DNA from 3 places in the Micropepsis pineolensis genome. Region 1 is predicted to be linked to each of the others. Evidence: riboswitches for the same ligand, from Rfam matches in the RefSeq annotation. Region 1 holds a riboswitch; each other region holds the start of a gene.
The links. Region 1 has a riboswitch for cobalamin ahead of ACZ5RI_RS00090 (TonB-dependent receptor plug domain-containing protein). Riboswitches for the same ligand answer to the same signal wherever they lie in the genome.

Region 1 (6,066 bases):
GAAAGACTGGGCCAAGCTGGTGATGAATGCGGCGCTGATCGCGGCCGATTGTTTGCCGCGGGGTGGATTGGTTCGCATTGAGACAGCCAATCAGCCCGGGGTCTATGGCTTTACCATTATGGCCAGCGGTACTGGGGCACGCATTGCCGAGGAAACAGCGCGCCTGCTGCTCGGCGGCGGACCGGATAACAGTTATGAAGCCCGCTCGATTCAACCTGCCCTGACGGCAAAGCTCGCCACAGTGCTGGGGATAAAGCTGCAATTGACCCCCGGCCCGGATCAGGTTGAAATTCAGACGGTTTAAACATTAAGGGGTGGTGGTGCGGATACAACATGTTTGCATCCGGTTATGATGAGGGGCGTTCAATGCGTGGGCTGATTATTGATGACAGCCGGGTGATGCGCCAAGTGGCGCGTCAGATCCTGGAAAAACTGACCTATACGGTGGAGGAGGCATCCGATTTCGACGGCGCCTTGGCGTGCTGTCTGCGGGCGATGCCGGATGTTGTTCTGGTCGATCTGAATATGCCCGGTGCTGATGGCGTAGGCTTCGTGCGCACGCTGCGCCGTCAGGGTGTGGCGGGCAAACCCCGCATCATCGTGCTGTCGACCGAAAACGATACGGCGCTGCTGACCGACGCGGTCCAGGCCGGGGCGGATGAGTATCTGCTCAAACCCTTTGACACCGAAACCATTGCTGCCGCGCTGAAAGGGTCTGTGCTCGCGTCCGGGAACTGATCATGACCGGATGTTGTCTGGACCACGGCGATTTCGACTATCTGGCGCAATGGTTGCGCCAGCGCACGGGGCTGCGACTGGATGGCTTGCCGCCGGAATTTGTCAGCAATCGTCTGGCGCTGGTGGCGCGGCGTTTTGGTTTTCACTCGTTTGCGGCCCTGATCGACGATCTGCATCTGCCCGATGCCGGGCCGGGCTTGTCGTCGGCGGTGCTCGAAGCCTTTGTCGTCAGCGACACCGCATTTTTTCGCGATGCCGAAGTGTTCTGGGCGCTCAGAGATCAGACCTTGCCTGGCCTGATTGCCAAACGGGCATCGGATAAAACCTTGCGGATCTGGAGTGCGGCTTGCGCCAGTGGTCAGGAAGTCTATTCCATCGCCATCATGCTGGCTGATTTCGGTCTGCTCGCGGCGGGCTGGCATATCGAACTGATCGCCAGTGATCTGTCGGCCCCGGCGGTCGAGCAGGCGGCGGCAGGGCACTACAGTGCAGCAGAAATTGAACGCGGCCTGACGCCGCGTCATTTACAGAAATATTTCGACGCGGCCGAGGATGGCTGGCAGGTTCATGCGGATTTACGCGATCTGGTGACGTTTCGTATTTTTAATTTGTGTGATGGGTTCGACTGGCTTGGCCGTCTCGACATCGTTTTTTGTCGGCATGTGCTGATGTATTTCGATCTGCCGTGCCGCTGCGACGTGCTGGCGAAAATCGCCGGGCAGATGGCCCCTGATGGGGTGTTGGTGACGGGCAGCACCGAAATGGTGCCACCCATGACCGGTTTCCACAATATTTGCCGATCAGCCCCCGGCGTGTATGCCCGGCGGAGCTGACCAGCTTTGATGGGCGATTAGAGCGACGGCTGGTCATATGCGATCGGCCCGTCGCTCTGTTTTTTTGTTTGATCGCGCCTTTGCGCGCAAACTGTCTATACTTTTGCGCTCGTTGCCTTAGAGCCGCGCGCGCACGCCGATGCTGGCACCCAGACCTTCTACGCCGTAATCGGTCACCGCCTGAGTGCGGTCATTGAACAGATTTTCAATACGGCCGTAGATCTGCCAGTGCGCGTCGATATTGTAATCGGCGAACAAATCAACCTTCTCCTTGGCACCCAGCTTGGTGGTTTCACTGGCGGCATTAAAGCGCTGACCGAGATAGTTCATCGCCACGCCGAGGCCGAGTTCTTCGGTGGCCTGCCAGCGCAGATTGGCGTTGGCCAGATAATGCGGACGACGGGCCAGATCAAGGCCGGTGTCGCGGTCGGTGGCGTTCATATAGGTGTAGTTGGCCGACAGCGTCAGCGTATCGGTCAGGTGGGTGTCCACCGCCGCTTCAATGCCATTGGCCTTGGTACGGTCGATATTGACGTAATAGCCATACTGTTGCAGCCGCTGCGAGCAACCGGGGGCATCAGACGCGCTGTAGCAGTTCTGCCAGTCAATCTGATTGCTGGTATGACGCCAGAAGTAGGTCAGCGAGGCGTGCAGCCGGCCATCGAAGAAATTCTTGTCGGCGCCGATTTCCCACGTGCGGGCGGATTCGGGTTTCAGGGCATCAATCGGGTTGGAATAGGCCGAATAGAGCTGATAGAGCGTCGGCGATTTAAATCCGTCGCCGTAATTGGCATGCAGGGTGGCATCGAGCTCCGGAATCTGCCAGGCCGCCGCGACCTTGACCGAGGTGTGGCTGCCGAACTCGTCATCATTGTCGGTGCGCGCACCTACGGTCAGCGTCAGCTGGTCGAACAGAGTCTTCTGCAGTTGGCCATAGCCCGACGTGGTGCGCTTGTGCCCGGCGATATGATCGGCGGCGGCATAAGACGAGAAGGTATCATTATCGAGATAGGTTGTTTCGCTTTCGGCCCCGAAGGACAGCTCGGTGCTGTCGTCGATCTTGGCCACGCCCTGATATTCAACGCGGAACGCCCCACCGTCATAGGCATAGTTGTGGTGGATGGTGTCGTAAGCGGAATCAAAGAAATCGCGCTTGGACGAGGACGCGATCAGCGCCAGCCGGTTGGTCAGAATGCCATCCAGCGCCGTCTGGTTGATGCCGACATAGCCGCTGTAGAGGCTGTGGGTTTCATAGGTGGCAGAGTCAGCCAGATTGTAGCTCGCGTCGTAGCCATCGTCATACTTGGTGTGGGCGTGATCGTAATAGCCGATGACATCAACGCTGATCGTATCACTCAGGTGGGTGCGGGTGTTGATATTGAGCGACTGGTTGGCCGTGCCGTCCGCTTCGTGCTGGCCAGCCGCGGCTGAAATGCCCTTGGTGGCATAATCATTGGCCGCGACACCGAATTCCGTGGCCCCGGCAGTCCCATTTGCCGCCACATTGACGCGCCAGCTATCAAAGGTGCCAGCTTCCGCACTGGCGGTCAGGGCGGTGTCGCCACCGCGCTTGGTGATGATGTTGATGACACCGGCCATGGCATTGCTGCCATACAGGGTCGAGTTGGCGCCGCGCATAACTTCGATGCGGTCGATATTGTTGAGGAACAGATCGCCATAATTGGCACTGCCCGACGAGTCACTGGGGTCGTTGAGACGGATTCCGTCGATCAGTGTCAGGGTCTGGCCGCTGTCTGCACCGCGCAAATAGACCGTAGTGGTCTGCCCCGCGCCACCGGTGCGGTTGATGCTGAGGCCGGGCACGTCGCTCAAGGCGTCGGTCAGGCTGACACTCTGGCGGGCGTCGAGATCGGCGGCATCAATGACCGTGACCGTGGTGCCGGTTTTGGCCAGCGGCTGGGTCGTGCGGGTGGCAGAAACCACCACGGTCTCAACCTCCTGTGCGGCCGCTGGGGCCATGCAGGTGCCAAACGCGGCGATCAGCGCGGTGGTGGTGCCAAGCAGGATTGTCGTTAAACGGGATGTAGGCATAAAATTTCTCCTGGAATAGATCCCAAGAGCCGGTGGCGGTTCAGCCTGATCCTTCGAATGGCCAGAATGTTCCGCGGCAGCGACTCATACACGTTGTCGCCGCGACGGATAGAACCGCTAATTTCCGGCACACCCCGGCCGAAAACTGGACGACGACGCAAGGCAGGTCTCCTGGCTAGCCGGCTGCGAACGAGAGCACCAGCCTTCCCAAAGCGCATATGGCTTCAGTGGCGTGTTGGCGTCTCTTGCCGACGACAGTTGCGGGGGCAGCCACGTTTGATGTGCGTGTTCCCAAAACCTTACGTCTGATGGCTGTCTACAAAGCCGAAAGCGGCGGTACCGTCAACGTTTAAGCCGTTGCCTGTGCACGATTTCAGGCATCTGTTGCCCCCGCGGCAACAAGCGTGGATAATGGCCCTTGTGCCATTAAGGAATAGCTGCGGGCCATGATGCATGGCAAAATATGGTCTCGGGCGGCGGCGGATGCCGCGCTGACCCGGCCGGGGTCCTGTTTTGAGATCGAGACCGTTCAGCAGGGTAATCGCGCCTTGCGGGTGTGGAAATGTGCGCCCGCCACGGTGCCAGCCTTGCTGGCGCGGGCGGAACGTTTCGGCGCGCGGGAATTTCTGATTTATGATGCGACGAGGGTCACCTACGACGCATTTCTTCGCGCAGTTCAGGCGTTGGCTGCCGACCTCAAAGCCCATGGGGTGGTCCCCGGCCAGCGCGTCGGGTTGGCCATGCGCAATCTGCCCGAATGGCCGGTGGCGTTTTTTGCCATCCTGCAGACCGGGGCGCTGGTCGTGCCGCTTAATGCCTGGTGGACCGAGGCCGAACTGGCGGCGGCGCTGGCCGATAGTGGGGCTGAGTTTGCCATTGTCGATGACACACGGCTCGGTCGCCTGCCTGCGCAGCCTGGTCTGGATCATGTCTGGGTGTGCGGCGCATCGCGAGGGGGGGCAGGCGTCAGCCAGCTGGAAGCGGTGATCGGTCCGGCGGGCCGCTGGCATATGCTGCCACGGCACCCACAGGTGCCGCCACCGCTGGAACCCGACAGCGCTGCGGCCATCTTCTACACCTCGGGCACGGCATCGCGGCCGCGCGGGGTGCTGTGCAGCCAGAGTAACCTGCTCGATACGATTATGGCGATGGCCTATACGCTGGCTCGCACCCGTCTTTGCGAAGGCGGGGCGCTGCCGGATGCCGATTTCCTGTGTCAGCCCCAGCGCAGCATGCTGCTAACGGTGCCACTGTTCCATGTCATAGGGGCCTGCGCCGTGATGATTCCGGCGCTGCATAGCGGGGCGCGGCTGGTGCTGATGCCCAAATGGGATACCGAAGCAGCCTTCGCGCTGATCGAAGCCGAGCGCGTCAGCCATTTATGGGGTGTGCCGGCGATTGCCCGCGCCATGCTCGATCATCCGGCGCGCCAGAGTTATGACCTGACATCGTTGCGGCTGATCAGTTATGGCGGGGCACCGTTTGCCCCGGCGCTGGCGGGCGAGATTGCCCGGGTCTTCGCCCCTGCGGTGCCCGGCAGTGGCTGGGGCATGACCGAGACTGCTTCGCTTTGTATTGGTCATTCGGGTCGCGAATATCTTGACCATCCGGCCTCCTGCGGTTTGCCGCCGCCGACCTGCGCGATCAAGGTGACCGATGCGGCGGGCCACGTGCTGCCGTCGGATACGGTGGGCGAGCTGTGGGCCTATGGGCCGAACGTCGCCATGGGCTATTGGCAGCGGCCAGAGGAAAGTGCCGTAACCTTTGTCGATGGCTGGGTCCGCACCGGCGATCTGGCCCGCATTGATGCCGAAGGTTTCTGCACCATTGTTGGGCGCACCAAGGACATGCTGATTCGCGGCGGCGAAAATATCTTCTGCGGCGAGGTTGAAGCTGTGCTCGCCAGCCATCCGGCGGTGCGTGAGGCGGCTTTGCTTGCGCTGCCCGACCCGAAGCTGGGCGAGGTACCCGCTGCCGTGGTGGTGCTGCGCCAGGGGGCGTCTGCCAGTGCCGGGTTGCTGAAAGCCTATGCGGCGGAACGGCTGGCAGCCTTCAAGGTGCCTGTAAAAATCGTGTTTTCATCCGGGCTGCCCCGCAATGCCGCTGGCAAGCTCACCCGCAGTGGTTTGAAAAGCCTGCTCGAACAAACCGCAGAAACTTCGTAACAAATGCGAATGGCGTCGCTTTCCTGTCGCATATCGTCCCTATTAGAGTGAATTTTAAAATTTATGAACATAGGGTTGGCATATGAAGGCAGATACCGCATGGCGCAGTAAGGCCTCCCAGGGCTTCATTCACCTGGGCGTTGGGCTTGTGGTCAGCGCGGGGTTGGCGGGGCTGTGTGGTGCGTGGGCCTTGCTGTGGGGCGGGCTGGCCGGGCTGGCCGCACTGGCGGCGGGGACCGCCCTGCGCCGTGGCGCCCGTGGCCGCTTGCTGGAGACCA
Region 2 (6,066 bases), 1.7 Mb from region 1:
TCGGTGCAGTTTCTGTGCTGGTTCGGTTGAAGGAACGTATATGTTTGTTCGTGAAAGCTCTGTGGCTGCTGGTGCCATTACAGTTCGCCCGGCACAGATCGAGGATATGGCATCAGTTCTGGCAATCTATGCCCATTATGTACTGACTGGATTGGCAACGTTTGAAGAAATACCCCCAAGTGTAGAGGAAATGCTGTCTCGCCGCGCTAAAATCGTGGCGGCGGGATTTCCTTATCTGGTTGCCATGCGTCAGGGGGCGGTGGTGGGCTATTGTTATGCCAGCAGTTACCGGCCGCGCCCGGCCTATCGTTTCAGTGTCGAGGATTCGGTGTATGTCGATAACAACTGTGTTGGTGAAAGAATTGGTACGGCTTTGCTGGAGGCGTTGATTGCCTGCTGTATGGATGGGCCGTGGCATCAAATGCTGGCCGTTATTGGCAACAGCGGCAATACGGGGTCCATCGCTTTACACCGCCGTTTGGGCTTTCAACCGGTGGGAACCATAACGGCGGTTGGATTTAAATTAGGTCAGTGGGTCGATACGGTGATGATGCAGCGTGCCCTGAAGCCCGGGCGCGCGGCTTGAAATGGTGCGGCCTTACAGATAGGCCGCCGCCAGCAGGATCAGCCCCCCGATGCCCAGGGCAACGCCAGACTGCCACAGCCAGTTTTTACGGGTGATAATCGAGACCGTGGCCAGTGATATGGCGATTTCAAACAGGGTTGCCGCGCCGGTCAGCCCGTGATGACGGTTTTCATGCTCACGGCTTTCGGCCTCAAGCTGGGTGCGGGTTGCTTCGGCGGCTTTGGCCTTGGCGCGAATTGCCGCTTGTTTGTCGGCATTTTCTTTGGCGGTTTCGGCGTATTTTTGCTTTTGCGCGGGGTTCAGATCCTGCGCAAGGGTATAGAGATGGCGCTTCAGGCTGTCGGCTTCATATTCGCCCCAGGCATCGGTGGCTTCGTCCTGGCGCAACGTTGCCTCGCTGGAGGTCGCCAGCGCTTGAGACGCCTCAAGCGATTCAAGATTCCCTGATACCGCAGCCAATACTGCCAGCGCAGAAACCAGAATGGCCGCGCGCGCAACAAAACGATCTGGTGCGTGGACGGCATGTTCGGTCTGTTCGTGGGCTTCCAGCGGGGCGTCGTGCATGGTTTGGGTTCCTGTCAATGGTGTGTCGCACACTCTGGGCGGCAAAGCGTGCAGGACATAACAGCATGACCCCGGCAAAGAAAAGCCCGCCGGGATTGATTTATTCATCCGGCGGGCTTTCATTTTTGTAATGCGGGGTCAGCCCTTGCGCTTGTCGAATTCGGCCCAGACGCCATCGGCACCTTCCCAGTTGCCCAGACTGGAAGCCTTGGAATATTCGGTGGCGCGCTGTTCAAAGAAATTGGCGTGCTCGACGCCGTTCAGAATTTCGACCAGCCAGGGTAGCGGGTGCGGTTTGATCTGTTCATAACCGGTGTCGGTGGCGCGGAAATGGCCGAACAGCACCGGCAGTTTGAGCTGGGTCAGCCGCCAGTCGGCAATGTAGCGGACATAGGCCTGAATATCTTTCGGTCCCATGCCTTCAACCGGGCCAAGTTCAAACGCCAGATCAACGAATTTTTCTTCCAGCCCGACCATGGTTTTGGCAACGTCCAGAATGTCATCACGCACGGTTTTGGTCAGTGCGCCGGTTTCGGCATTCCAGGCGTGAAACAGTTGCGTGATGCCTTCGCAATGCAGGCTTTCATCGCGCACCGACCAGGTGACGATCTGGCCCATGCCCTTCATCTTGTTGAAGCGCGGGAAGTTGAGCAGCATGGCAAAGCTGGCGAACAGCGCCATGCCTTCGGTGAAGCCGCCAAACATCGCCAGCGTACGGGATACATCGGCCACGGTATCAACGCCGAAGGTATGCATATAATCGGCTTTATCGCGCATGGCGCTGTAGTCGCGGAAGGCTTCAAATTCGACCTGCGGCATGCCCAGCGTTTTGAGCAGCAGGGCATAGGCGTCGATATGCACCGTCTCCATATTGGTGAAGGCGGCCAGCATCATCTGAATTTCCAGCGGCTGGAAAATCGGCAGATAGCGCTTCATATAATTGTCGCCGACCTCAACATCCGACTGGGTGAAGAAGCGGAAAATCTGGGTCAGCAGATTGCGTTCGGTATCCGATACCCGGTCTGATGCCCAGTCTTTGACATCTTCGCCCAACGGCACTTCCTCGCCCATCCAGTGGATCTGCTGCTGTTTTTTCCAGTAGGCATAGGCCCACGGGTAGCGGTCAACATTATAGGTGCCAGAGGTTTGCAACAGACCAACCCGGCCGGTGCCGATCAGATCCATCGGGTTGATGTTCAGAATATCACTCATGTTCAAATCCGTATGCGTATCGTTTGTTACTGAAAGGCCGTTTACTGGCAGGCCAGGCATTCGTCATAGTTGGTGGGGCCTGTTTCGACATCAACCTTGACAGCAGCCTGCGTTTCCCCGGCAAACGCCGCGCGCTGCAGGGATTTTGAGCGGCAGTAATACAGGCTTTTGAGGCCCTTTTCCCACGCCGTCCAGTGCAGCATATGCAGATCCCATTTAGGGACATCGCTCGGGATGAACAGATTGATCGACTGGCTTTGGCAGATGAACGGCGCGCGGTCGGCGGCCAGTTCAATGATCCAGCGCTGATCAATTTCAAACGCGGTGCGAAAGGTGATCTTTTCATCCGCCGACAGACACTCCAGATGCTGAACCGAGCCTTCGGCGGCGATGATCGATTGCCACACCACCGGCGTATCAGCGCCGCGTTCGGCCAGTATGCGCTTTAGGTGCGGGTTATAGACCGAGAACGACCCCGACAGTGTTTTATGCGTATAAATATTGGCCGGAATGGGTTCAACACAGGCGCTGGTGCCACCGCAGATGATGCTGATCGATGCGGTGGGGGCAATGGCGATCTTGTGCGAGAAGCGCTCCATCACGCCCTGTTCTGCGGCATCGGGGCAGGGGCCGCGTTCTTCGGCCAGCGTGTGGGACGCCGCATCGGCTTCCGCGCGTAACTTACGGAAGATTTTTAAGTTCCAGGATTTGGCCAGGGCGCTTTCAAAGGCAATGCCACGGCTTTGCAGAAACGAATGAAAGCCCATCACGCCAAGGCCGACCGATCGTTCGCGCAGCGCGGCATAGGCGGCATTGGCCATGGCGGGTGGGGCGTTGGCGATAAAGTCACTTAAAACATTGTCGAGGAAGCGCAGCACATCTTCAACAAAGCCCGGAACGGTGGACCATTCATCCCAGGTTTCAATGTTGAGCGACGACAGGCAGCACACCGCCGTGCGCATATTGCCCAGATGGTCTTCACCCGATGGCAGCACGATTTCGGCGCACAGATTAGACGAACGCACCTTCAGGCCCAGCGCCTTGTGATGCTCGGGCAGGGCGCGGTTCACCGTGTCGATATAGAGAAGATAGGGTTCGCCGGTGCGCAGGCGGGTTTCCAGAATGCGCTGCCATAACTGGCGGGCGTTGACCTGCCGCAAGGGGGCGCCGGTCTTGGGGCTGCGTAAGGAGAAGGGCGCATCATTGCGCACCGCTTCCATGAATTCATCAGTGATGGCAACACCGTGATGCAGGTTGAGGCTTTTGCGGTTGAAATCCCCCGATGATGTACGGATTTCGAGAAATTCCTCGATCTCGGGGTGATAGACGTCAAGATACACCGCCGCCGAACCGCGCCGGAGCGAGCCTTGTGAAATCGCCAGTGTCAGGCTGTCCATCACGCGGATGAACGGAATGATGCCGGATGTTTCGCCGCAGCCCTTGACGCTTTCGCCGATCGACCGCACCCCGCCCCAATAGGTGCCAATGCCGCCACCGTTGGAGGCGAGCTTCACATTCTCGTTCCAGGTATCGACAATGCCGTCCAGCGTATCGGGCACCGCGTTGAGGAAGCAGGAAATCGGTAATCCGCGGCTGGTGCCGCCATTACTTAAGACCGGGGTGGCGGGCATGAACCACAACTGCGAAATCGCATCGTACAGCCGCTGGGCGTGCGCGGTATCATCGGCATAGGCACAGGCAACGCGGGCGAACATGTGCTGAATACTCTCGCCGGGTAACTGATAGCGGTCGATCAGGGTTGCCTTGCCGAAATCGGTCAGCCGGGCATCTCGACTGTGGTCAAGGCACAAATCCTCCGGCACGGGCTTGCCCCCACCGGCAACGGCTGCGGCCTCAATCGGGCTGACATGAACGGTCATAACGGCTTCTCCCCTCCAACGGCTCAATAATAGCGGGCAGACAGATGCGCGACGGCAAACGGCTTTGCGCCATCTGCAGCTTTCGCGCCCCATCGGGACACCCCGCCCAAGGACGAATACTGGTGCTTTCGGCAGGTCTCCTGGCTCATCCGCGGGCGCTTTAAGGCGTCCGATCTGGCCTTCCCGGCACCTCAGGCGCCAGTGACTGCTGTGATCGGACCACGCCGCTGACAGTTGCGGGGGCAGCGCCGGGCTTTCACCGGCTTCCCTCTTCGCCTCAAATTTTAACTAGATGTTGAAATCCGAGGAACCGTAGCCACAAGATAATGTTAACCGTAGCCGTTATGGTCAAGGAGTATATTTGTTCTAACTAAAAAGAATATTCTTGACGCCACTTTTCCGCTGTGCGGTGCGCCGGGCACGCCAGATGCCCGCTTCGCTTTCCATAAGCGGCAGTGCAAGATCATATAATGACAGCGTGATGTTGCTAATCATACTTCTCACGCGTCAGGTTTAACGTCTGGAATTTATGAGGCCCATTCATAGGAGTTTGCCGGATACATAGGCTAATCGCATGATCAGTCGTGCTCTATATTTATGGAAGTTTATGCGGCGGTACATTGAACTGAATAAGCATAAGGAATTGTGGCATGGCAGAACATAACGACACAGAAAAAAGCGCCAATCTTACGGATGCTAACGCTCCGTCATCCGTGGAAACGTCTCGGCGTAAGATTTTAAAAGAGACAGCAGCAGGCTTGCTGGTTGGTGGGCTTGCATCCATGTTGCCGCAAGTATCGCACGCACAAACCACCCCAAAGCCCGCAAAGACGCTGATTGTTTATTTTTCCCGTACCGGGAACACCCGTGTGGTGGCGCAGCATATTCATGGGCTGGTAGGTGGAGACATCGTCGAGATTCGCACCGTAAACAGTTATCCTGCAGACTACCGCGAAACCACCGAGGTGGCGAAAGAGGAACAACGGACGAATGCTCGCCCCAAACTGGCGAGTGACGTTGCAAACACTGGTCCGTACAGCACCGTGTTCATCGGTTATCCCAATTGGTGGGGAACTTTGCCGATGGCGTTGTTTACCTTCATGGATCACCACGATTTGTCCGGTAAGACCATTTTGCCGTTTTGTACCCACGAAGGCAGTCGTCTCGGTCGCGGACCAGATGACATCCGCGCACGGTATCCCAAAGCGAAGATCCTCGATGGCCTAGCGCTGCGCGGCGGATCTGGTGGTTATGCACGCAGTGCGGATGCCGGTCTTGAAATTGATGCATGGGTGCGCGGGTTTAAACTCGCTACAACGCGATAGTATGCGTGCAAGACTGTCTCTCGATCTTTGTCTTGTTGCACTATTGTTGTTTGCGTTTGCATATCAACTTACTGGCAATCTAGTTCATGAAGCCATTGGTACGGCTTTTGTTGCGTTTGCATTAGTTCACAACCTTATTTCGCGACGCTGGTATGCATCTATCAGAAAGGGGGCAATGCCCCCGCGTCGCGTTTTTACGACAACGCTTAATCTGCTGCTGCTGGCTACTTCGCTTCTGCTCATCGCCAGCGGGCTGGCGAATTCGCACGACCTTTTTCCATATTTGCATGTTAAAGTGGCAATATTAGATCGTCACGTCCATGCCATGGCTGCGTATTGGGTGCTAATCCTGGCATCATTGCATCTGGGACTTAATTGGCGAATGGTGACAGCAACGATCTGCAAGACCTTTAGGATTCCTCCGCTTGGTCGCCTCAGTCGTTTAGTTCTGTGTTCTGTGGCGTTTTTGTTTATCGTCTTTGGTGTTTATGCCTTTTTT
Region 3 (6,066 bases), 580 kb from region 1:
CGAAAGTCCTGCTGCGGCTGCCAGCCCGCAGGCGGTACGCCGGGTGATGGCGGTGGTTTCGGGCATGGCTTCCTCATCTTCGCTGATGCGTCGGGGGTAACTTTATCAGGCCGGTGGGGGCGGGCAACCACTCATAAAAAGAAAGCCCCCGGGTATCGGCCGGGGGCTGTATTTTGCTATGCGCTGGTTGCGGTTCAGATTTGATCGCGCAAGGTGATGGTTGCGTTTTGCGCCTTGCCGTCACGGCTGATGCTGAAATCGATCTTTGTGCCGGGGGCGTCGTTGCGTAAGCGTTTGCGGGTGTCGGCCAGTGACATGTCTGCGGCCGGTTTACCGTCAATCGCGGTGATGTGATCGCCTTTTTGCAAGCCCGCCGCTTCGGCGGGCGATCCCCTGGTCACGGCGACCACCTCAAAACCATCCGCTGACTGATTAATCCATATGCCAGCGCGGTCATAGACACTGATATCGGTCACCGGCAGGGGTTGCGGTTTCAGATACATTTTGCGATGCGCATAATCGAAGGTGACGATAAAACGCTTCAGGAGGCCGCTGCCGATATTGCCGTTATAATCATCCCCGGCAAAGGCCCCCTTATTCTGGTCGGCCAGATCGGCAACGATATTCGGCACTTTCACGTCGCCCAGCGTAATTTCGCTGACGCGTGTGACATAACCGGTCGATGGGCCACCGATACCCCAGCCCGAAACCGCATCAACGCCTTTATGCGTCGCCCGCAAATTGTTGCGTTCGGCAAAGGGTTTGTTGACGGTCAGTTCTGAGCGCGATCCGGTGTCGATATCAAAGGTGGCGGGAATACCTTCAAAGCTGCCTTTAATTTGCGGGACGCGTTCATTGAGTATGAAGGGAATTTCGGTTCCGGCCTCTTTGGCATCAAACTTGGCCGGATCAATCAGGGTGAGCTTGCCCGCCATATAATCAATGCGGGTAACAAAGCGGCGAAAGGTTTCATAGCCGATCATGCCCGGCATCGGGATGCCTTCCACATGCGCCATGGCATCAAGCGGCAGGATGAAAATCTGTTGGTTGTGGATTGTGGCGTCACCGACGTCTATACGGTCGGCATGGCTGATACCGCCCTCCATAATACCCTCACCGGCTCCGCCGCCCGGTATGGTGCCTTCGGTTTTCAAGCCCAGCCCGGCGGCGGTTTTCGGCGTCACCAGATTCAAACCGCCGGTATCAAAAATGGCGGTAATCGGTTTGCCGTTAAATTTTGCCGTGCCATAGATGTGATTGTTGACCAGCGTGAAGGGCACGGTGGTTTCTGTGGCCCCACCGACAATCGTAAAATCCGCCACCTGCATTTTGGGTGGGGCATAATCCGTCTGCTTTTGCGCAGGCAGGAACCGCGCCTTGGTCAGTGTCTGGGTGATAAGGTATTTCTCACCCTTGCCGGTATCCGTGGTGATTTTCGTTGGTATTTTGTATCCGCTGACGGCGCTGTAGGCGCTAAAGCGCGAGATGTTCGTATCGGCAGCGTGTTTTTCCACCACTTTGGCCAGCTGATGGCTGGTGGCATCAAACCAGGCGTCAAAAGGTTTTCCGTTTTTGGGCGTTACCGTCAGAACGGTATAGTTTTTTCCGTCTTCTGTTTTTTGCACAGCGGTAATGATGGCGCCGCCCCGATCCGTCCGCCACCATGTATTGCTGTCGCGATACGCCTGATTGACAGCCAGTTGTTTGTACTCTTCGGTATCCTGTGTGGTCACAACCCCTGAGGTGTCCTGATCCCAGGGGCTGCGTCCGTCAAACCCGCTATTCTCTTTTATCGCGCCAAGCACCATCCGGGTCACATTCCATCCCTGCACGCTGTCGGTCTGTATCGTGACGGTGCCGGTCATACCAAAGGCGGTCAGGGCATAATCGGTCTGTAACGTTGGTTTGCCCTTGGGGGGCTGACCAACTGCGGCCTTGTTGGCGGTCAGAATTTGTGCCACCGATGGGGCGGCTTGCGCGCCACAGGTCAGGGAACCGGCAAGCAACAGGCCTGTCAGTACGCTCGTGAGAAATCTTTGCATGGGCTCCACTTTTCCGTTTATCCGGTATCGAAAGTTAGGACGGCATCGCGTGTATCGCAATATTTCAAAGCTATGCGTGCTTTGCATGGCTCTGCTGGCCGGGGGCATCGCTGTATCACTAGATGCGGCGGCGGGGCCGTACAGACGCATCGTTTCGACGAATCTTTGTGCCGACGAGTATGTTTTCCGGCTGGTGCCGCGCGATCATATCGCCGCTTTGTCCTATGAAGCGACCGATCGCCATCCGCAGGTCTCGACCATCGCCGACAAGGCGGCCGGTATCCGCACCATTCACCCTTCGGCGGAAACTATTCTGGCGCTGAAACCCGATCTGGTCGTGATGTACGCCGGAACCAATCAACGCTTACGCGCCACGCTGAAACAGTTGCATATCGACGTGCTGGATGTGCCATGGGCCGACAGTCTGGCCGATATCCGCAGCGCCACCATGATGCTGGGCGACAGCTTGGGCAATCCGGCAGCGGCCAAGGCCCTGCTGGCGGCGATGGATGCCAAACTGGCGGCGGCCCGGGCGGCTGCCCCGCACGGTCGGGTTCGGGCCATTCTCTATCAGCCCAATGGCTATGCCCGCGTGTCGGGTTATGCCGATGAAATCCTTGCCATTGCCGGGGGCGATGATATGGCCCCCGCGCTGCTGAAAGGGGCCCGCGGGACCTTGCCGGTCGAGACGGTTGTTGCCGCGGCACCCGATTTGCTCATTCTGGGTGGGGAAAGCGAGGTAGGCAGTGCGCTGGCCTATCGTGTGCTGCATCATCCGGCCCTGCAAACCCTGCAAGGGCGCAGCCTGATGCGGTTCCAGCGCCTGCCCGAGCTGTTGTGCGCCGGTCCCTGGGCAGCCGATGCTGTCACTTCCTTTACCACGCTGGTCAATGATGCGGCCGCGCTGCGGGCGGCAAGGCTTGCGCCGCCTGCGTCGGGGCATTAGAAGGGCTTCAGGATGCCGAGCAGGGAACGCGGATCATAGACGCGGCTGCCCCCGCAACTGTCGGCGGCACTGTTGTTTTTGAGCCACTGGCTTTCGTGCTGGGAAGGCTCAGAAGTGGGTCCGTTACGGGCCGGCCGCTTAAAGCCAGGAGACCTGACGGTATCTGTCGTCCACTGCCAGGGCCGGGGTGCGCCTTGCCGGAGAAGTCGCAGGTTTTGCGACGGCGGCGACGTTGGAAGGTCGCATGTCGAAACTGTTTGCCGTTTATCCGCAAAAATATCGCGTCTTACCCATAACCCTGGTGCTGGCTGTTATGGCGCTGGCAGGCTTGCTGCTGTCGCTTCTGGTGGGGCCCGCAGGCTTTGGCCCCAAGGTACTGATCGCCGGGCTGATCAACGGGGTGGGGCCTGCGGGCATCATTGCCCGTGAAATCCGCCTGCCACGGGCGCTGCTTGGGTTGGTGGTCGGGGCGGCACTTGGTGGCTCCGGCGCGGCGCTGCAGGGGCTGTTCCGCAATCCGCTGGCCGAGCCGGGCGTCACCGGCGTTACCGCCACCGCCGGGCTGGGCGCTGTGATCGCACTCTATTTCGGATTGGCGGCGTTAAACCCGTTTCTGCTGCCCGCGCTGGCCATTGCCGGGGCGCTGCTGGCGGCGGTGATCCTGTTCTTTTTATCGCGGGCCGGGGCCAGTGATGTGGCACTGGTGCTGGCGGGGGTAGCGGTGTCGAGCTTTGCCGCCGCGCTGACCGCGCTGGCGCTCAGCCTGTCGCCCAATCCCTATGCCATCAGCGAGATGGTGCTGTGGCTGATGGGGTCATTGAAAGACCGTACACTGATTGATCTGGCCTATGCTGCGCCGCTGGTTCTGATCGGGCTGCTGCTGCTGGCATCTGCCGCGCGCGGGCTTGAGGCGTTGATTTTGGGCGAAGAAGCCGCCGCCAGTCTGGGTGTTGATGTGGCATCGGTGCGCCGCCGCGTGGTGTTGGGTGTGGCGCTGGCCACCGGGGCGGCAACGGCCGCGGCCGGGGCGGTTGGTTTCGTTGGTTTGGTGGTGCCGCATCTGTTGCGGCCCCTGTGCGGCTATTCCCCCGCCCGTCTGATCCTGCCTTCGGCGCTGGGCGGGGCGGTGCTGGTTTGTCTGGCCGACGTGGCCGCGCGTCTGATCCTGCCCGACGGGCAACTGATGCTGGGCGTGGTAACCGCGATGATCGGTGCGCCGTTCTTTTTCTGGCTGGTTTTCCGGCTCCGGGGGCAGTCATGAGTAGGATCGTTTTTGCTGCGGCCGAGGTGCGCTTTGGGTCCCAGCCGGTGCTGCGCGGGATCTCGGCAGATTTTGAAGCTGGTACCCTGACCGGTATTATCGGTCCCAATGGCGCCGGAAAAACCACGCTGTTGCGGGCTGCGCTGGGATTGGTGCCACTGGCCGGTGGCACGGTTCGGGTGCTGGATAAGCCGCTGCCAGCCTGGCGGCGCACGGCGCTGGCGCGTTATCTGGCCTATCTGCCGCAAGGCGGGGCGACGGTGTGGCCGGTAACGGCACGCGAGGTGGTGATGCTGGGCCGGATGCCCTATCACCCGCGCCTTAACCGCCTGACGGCGGCGGATCTGGCGGCGGTGGATCTGGCGCTGGCGCGGGCTGATGCCACGGCTTTTGCCGCGCGGCGCATGGATGCCTTGTCGGCGGGCGAACGCGCGCGGGTGCTTTTAGCCAGGGCGCTGGCCACCGGGGCCGATATTTTGCTGGCCGACGAACCGGCAGCGTTTCTGGACCCGGCCCATCAGTTTGCCCTGATCGAGCTGTTGCAGGCCGAGGCAGCCCGTGGCGTTGCCGTGGCGGTTACCTTGCACGATCTGACGCTGGCGCGGCGCTGCGACCGGCTGATTGTCCTTCAAAACGGGCAGGTGGCGGCCAGTGGCGGCCCCGATGTGCTGGATGATGCCGTATTGGCCCGGGTGTTTGGCTTGTCGGCGCGGCGGGCCGTGGCGGCGGATGGCACCGCCTTGGTTGAGTTTAATCGAAATTAAAGCTATCCCGGTAGGCTTCACGCAAGCCTGCAACATATCGGGGTAGTGATGGGTAAGAAAGACAAAGCGGTTTACGAGGATCTGCTGCGGTCGTTGCAGGTCGAGCTGGTCAAGCTGCAACGCTATCTGATCCTGGAAGGCTCCCGCGTGCTGGTGATTTTCGAGGGGCGTGACGGGGCCGGTAAGGATGGCACCATCATGCGCCTGATCGAGCATATGAGCCCGCGCGATACCCGCATTCACGCCCCGGGCAAACCGTCCGGCCGCGAACAGACCGAATGGTATTATCAGCGTTTTGTGCCCTATCTGCCGGCCGGTGGCGAATTCGTCGTCTTTAACCGCTCCTGGTACAATCGTGCCGGTGTCGAACGGGTGATGGGCTTTTGCCGGGCCGATCAGGTCAAGGATTTCTTTGAAACCGTGGTGCCGTTTGAAAAGCTGCTGGTGCATGACGGCATCTTTTTGCGCAAATATTATCTCGATATCGACAGTGACGAACAGAAAAAGCGCCTGAGTGCCCGCAGTGAAGACCCGCTAAAGCAGTGGAAGATCTCGCCGGTAGACGAGGCCGCGACGAAGAACTGGAAAGCCTATTCGCTGGCCCGTAACGAGATGCTGGCCCGCACCAGCCATCCCGCGGCGCCCTGGCACGTTGTGCAGGCCAACGACAAGAAGACCGCACGCATTGAAATCATTCGCGATTTGCTGGCCGGGTTCGATTACCCTGAAAAAGATAAGGGATTAGTCGCGCCAGATCGTGATGTGGTCTTTGCCTGGTCAGAAAAGAAGAAATCTGCATTGGCCCCGTAACTATAGGGCTGCAGTTGTTTGCCTTGATTAAGGCATAATTTTAGTAAAATATTTAATATGTAGTTGGTGTCTGCTTATGTGAAAGTATGCAACTGGGCGTGTGCAAATTTGTACATGTATTCAAGTTGCCTATCTGTCATATGCACTGAAGTATCATGTCCATTAATTGGTAGGTGAAATGATTATTTTCCCTTGGACGAGCGATTACTGTGTTGGTGTTCCCCAGTTTGATCAGGAGCATAT

Region 2: linked by a shared signal. The riboswitch ahead of ACZ5RI_RS07925 (ribonucleoside-diphosphate reductase subunit alpha) and the one ahead of ACZ5RI_RS00090 (TonB-dependent receptor plug domain-containing protein) in region 1 are both predicted to bind cobalamin.
Region 3: linked by a shared signal. The riboswitch ahead of ACZ5RI_RS12945 (FecCD family ABC transporter permease) and the one ahead of ACZ5RI_RS00090 (TonB-dependent receptor plug domain-containing protein) in region 1 are both predicted to bind cobalamin.

Annotation. Positions count from the first base shown of each region.
Region 1 is NZ_AP042408.1:23,864-29,929, reverse strand. It holds gene ACZ5RI_RS00105 (histidine phosphotransferase family protein) at 1-304, shown strand, start outside; gene ACZ5RI_RS00100 (response regulator) at 334-738, shown strand; gene ACZ5RI_RS00095 (CheR family methyltransferase) at 741-1,571, shown strand; gene ACZ5RI_RS00090 (TonB-dependent receptor plug domain-containing protein) at 1,689-3,623, opposite strand; cobalamin riboswitch at 3,768-3,940, opposite strand; gene ACZ5RI_RS00085 (class I adenylate-forming enzyme family protein) at 4,070-5,788, shown strand; gene ACZ5RI_RS00080 (ATP-binding protein) at 5,871-6,066, shown strand, end outside.
Region 2 is NZ_AP042408.1:1,770,181-1,776,246, forward strand. It holds gene ACZ5RI_RS07910 (N-acetyltransferase family protein) at 41-586, shown strand; gene ACZ5RI_RS07915 (DUF4337 family protein) at 599-1,150, opposite strand; gene ACZ5RI_RS07920 (ribonucleotide-diphosphate reductase subunit beta) at 1,289-2,362, opposite strand; gene ACZ5RI_RS07925 (ribonucleoside-diphosphate reductase subunit alpha) at 2,404-4,242, opposite strand; cobalamin riboswitch at 4,356-4,572, opposite strand; gene ACZ5RI_RS07930 (flavodoxin) at 4,893-5,567, shown strand; gene ACZ5RI_RS07935 (hypothetical protein) at 5,569-6,066, shown strand, end outside.
Region 3 is NZ_AP042408.1:2,890,422-2,896,487, reverse strand. It holds gene ACZ5RI_RS12960 (DUF5605 domain-containing protein) at 1-66, opposite strand, end outside; gene ACZ5RI_RS12955 (aspartyl protease family protein) at 195-2,042, opposite strand; gene ACZ5RI_RS12950 (ABC transporter substrate-binding protein) at 2,128-2,988, shown strand; cobalamin riboswitch at 2,958-3,163, shown strand; gene ACZ5RI_RS12945 (FecCD family ABC transporter permease) at 3,233-4,249, shown strand; gene ACZ5RI_RS12940 (ABC transporter ATP-binding protein) at 4,246-5,013, shown strand; gene ppk2 (polyphosphate kinase 2) at 5,062-5,823, shown strand; gene ACZ5RI_RS12930 (bacteriohemerythrin) at 6,002-6,066, shown strand, end outside.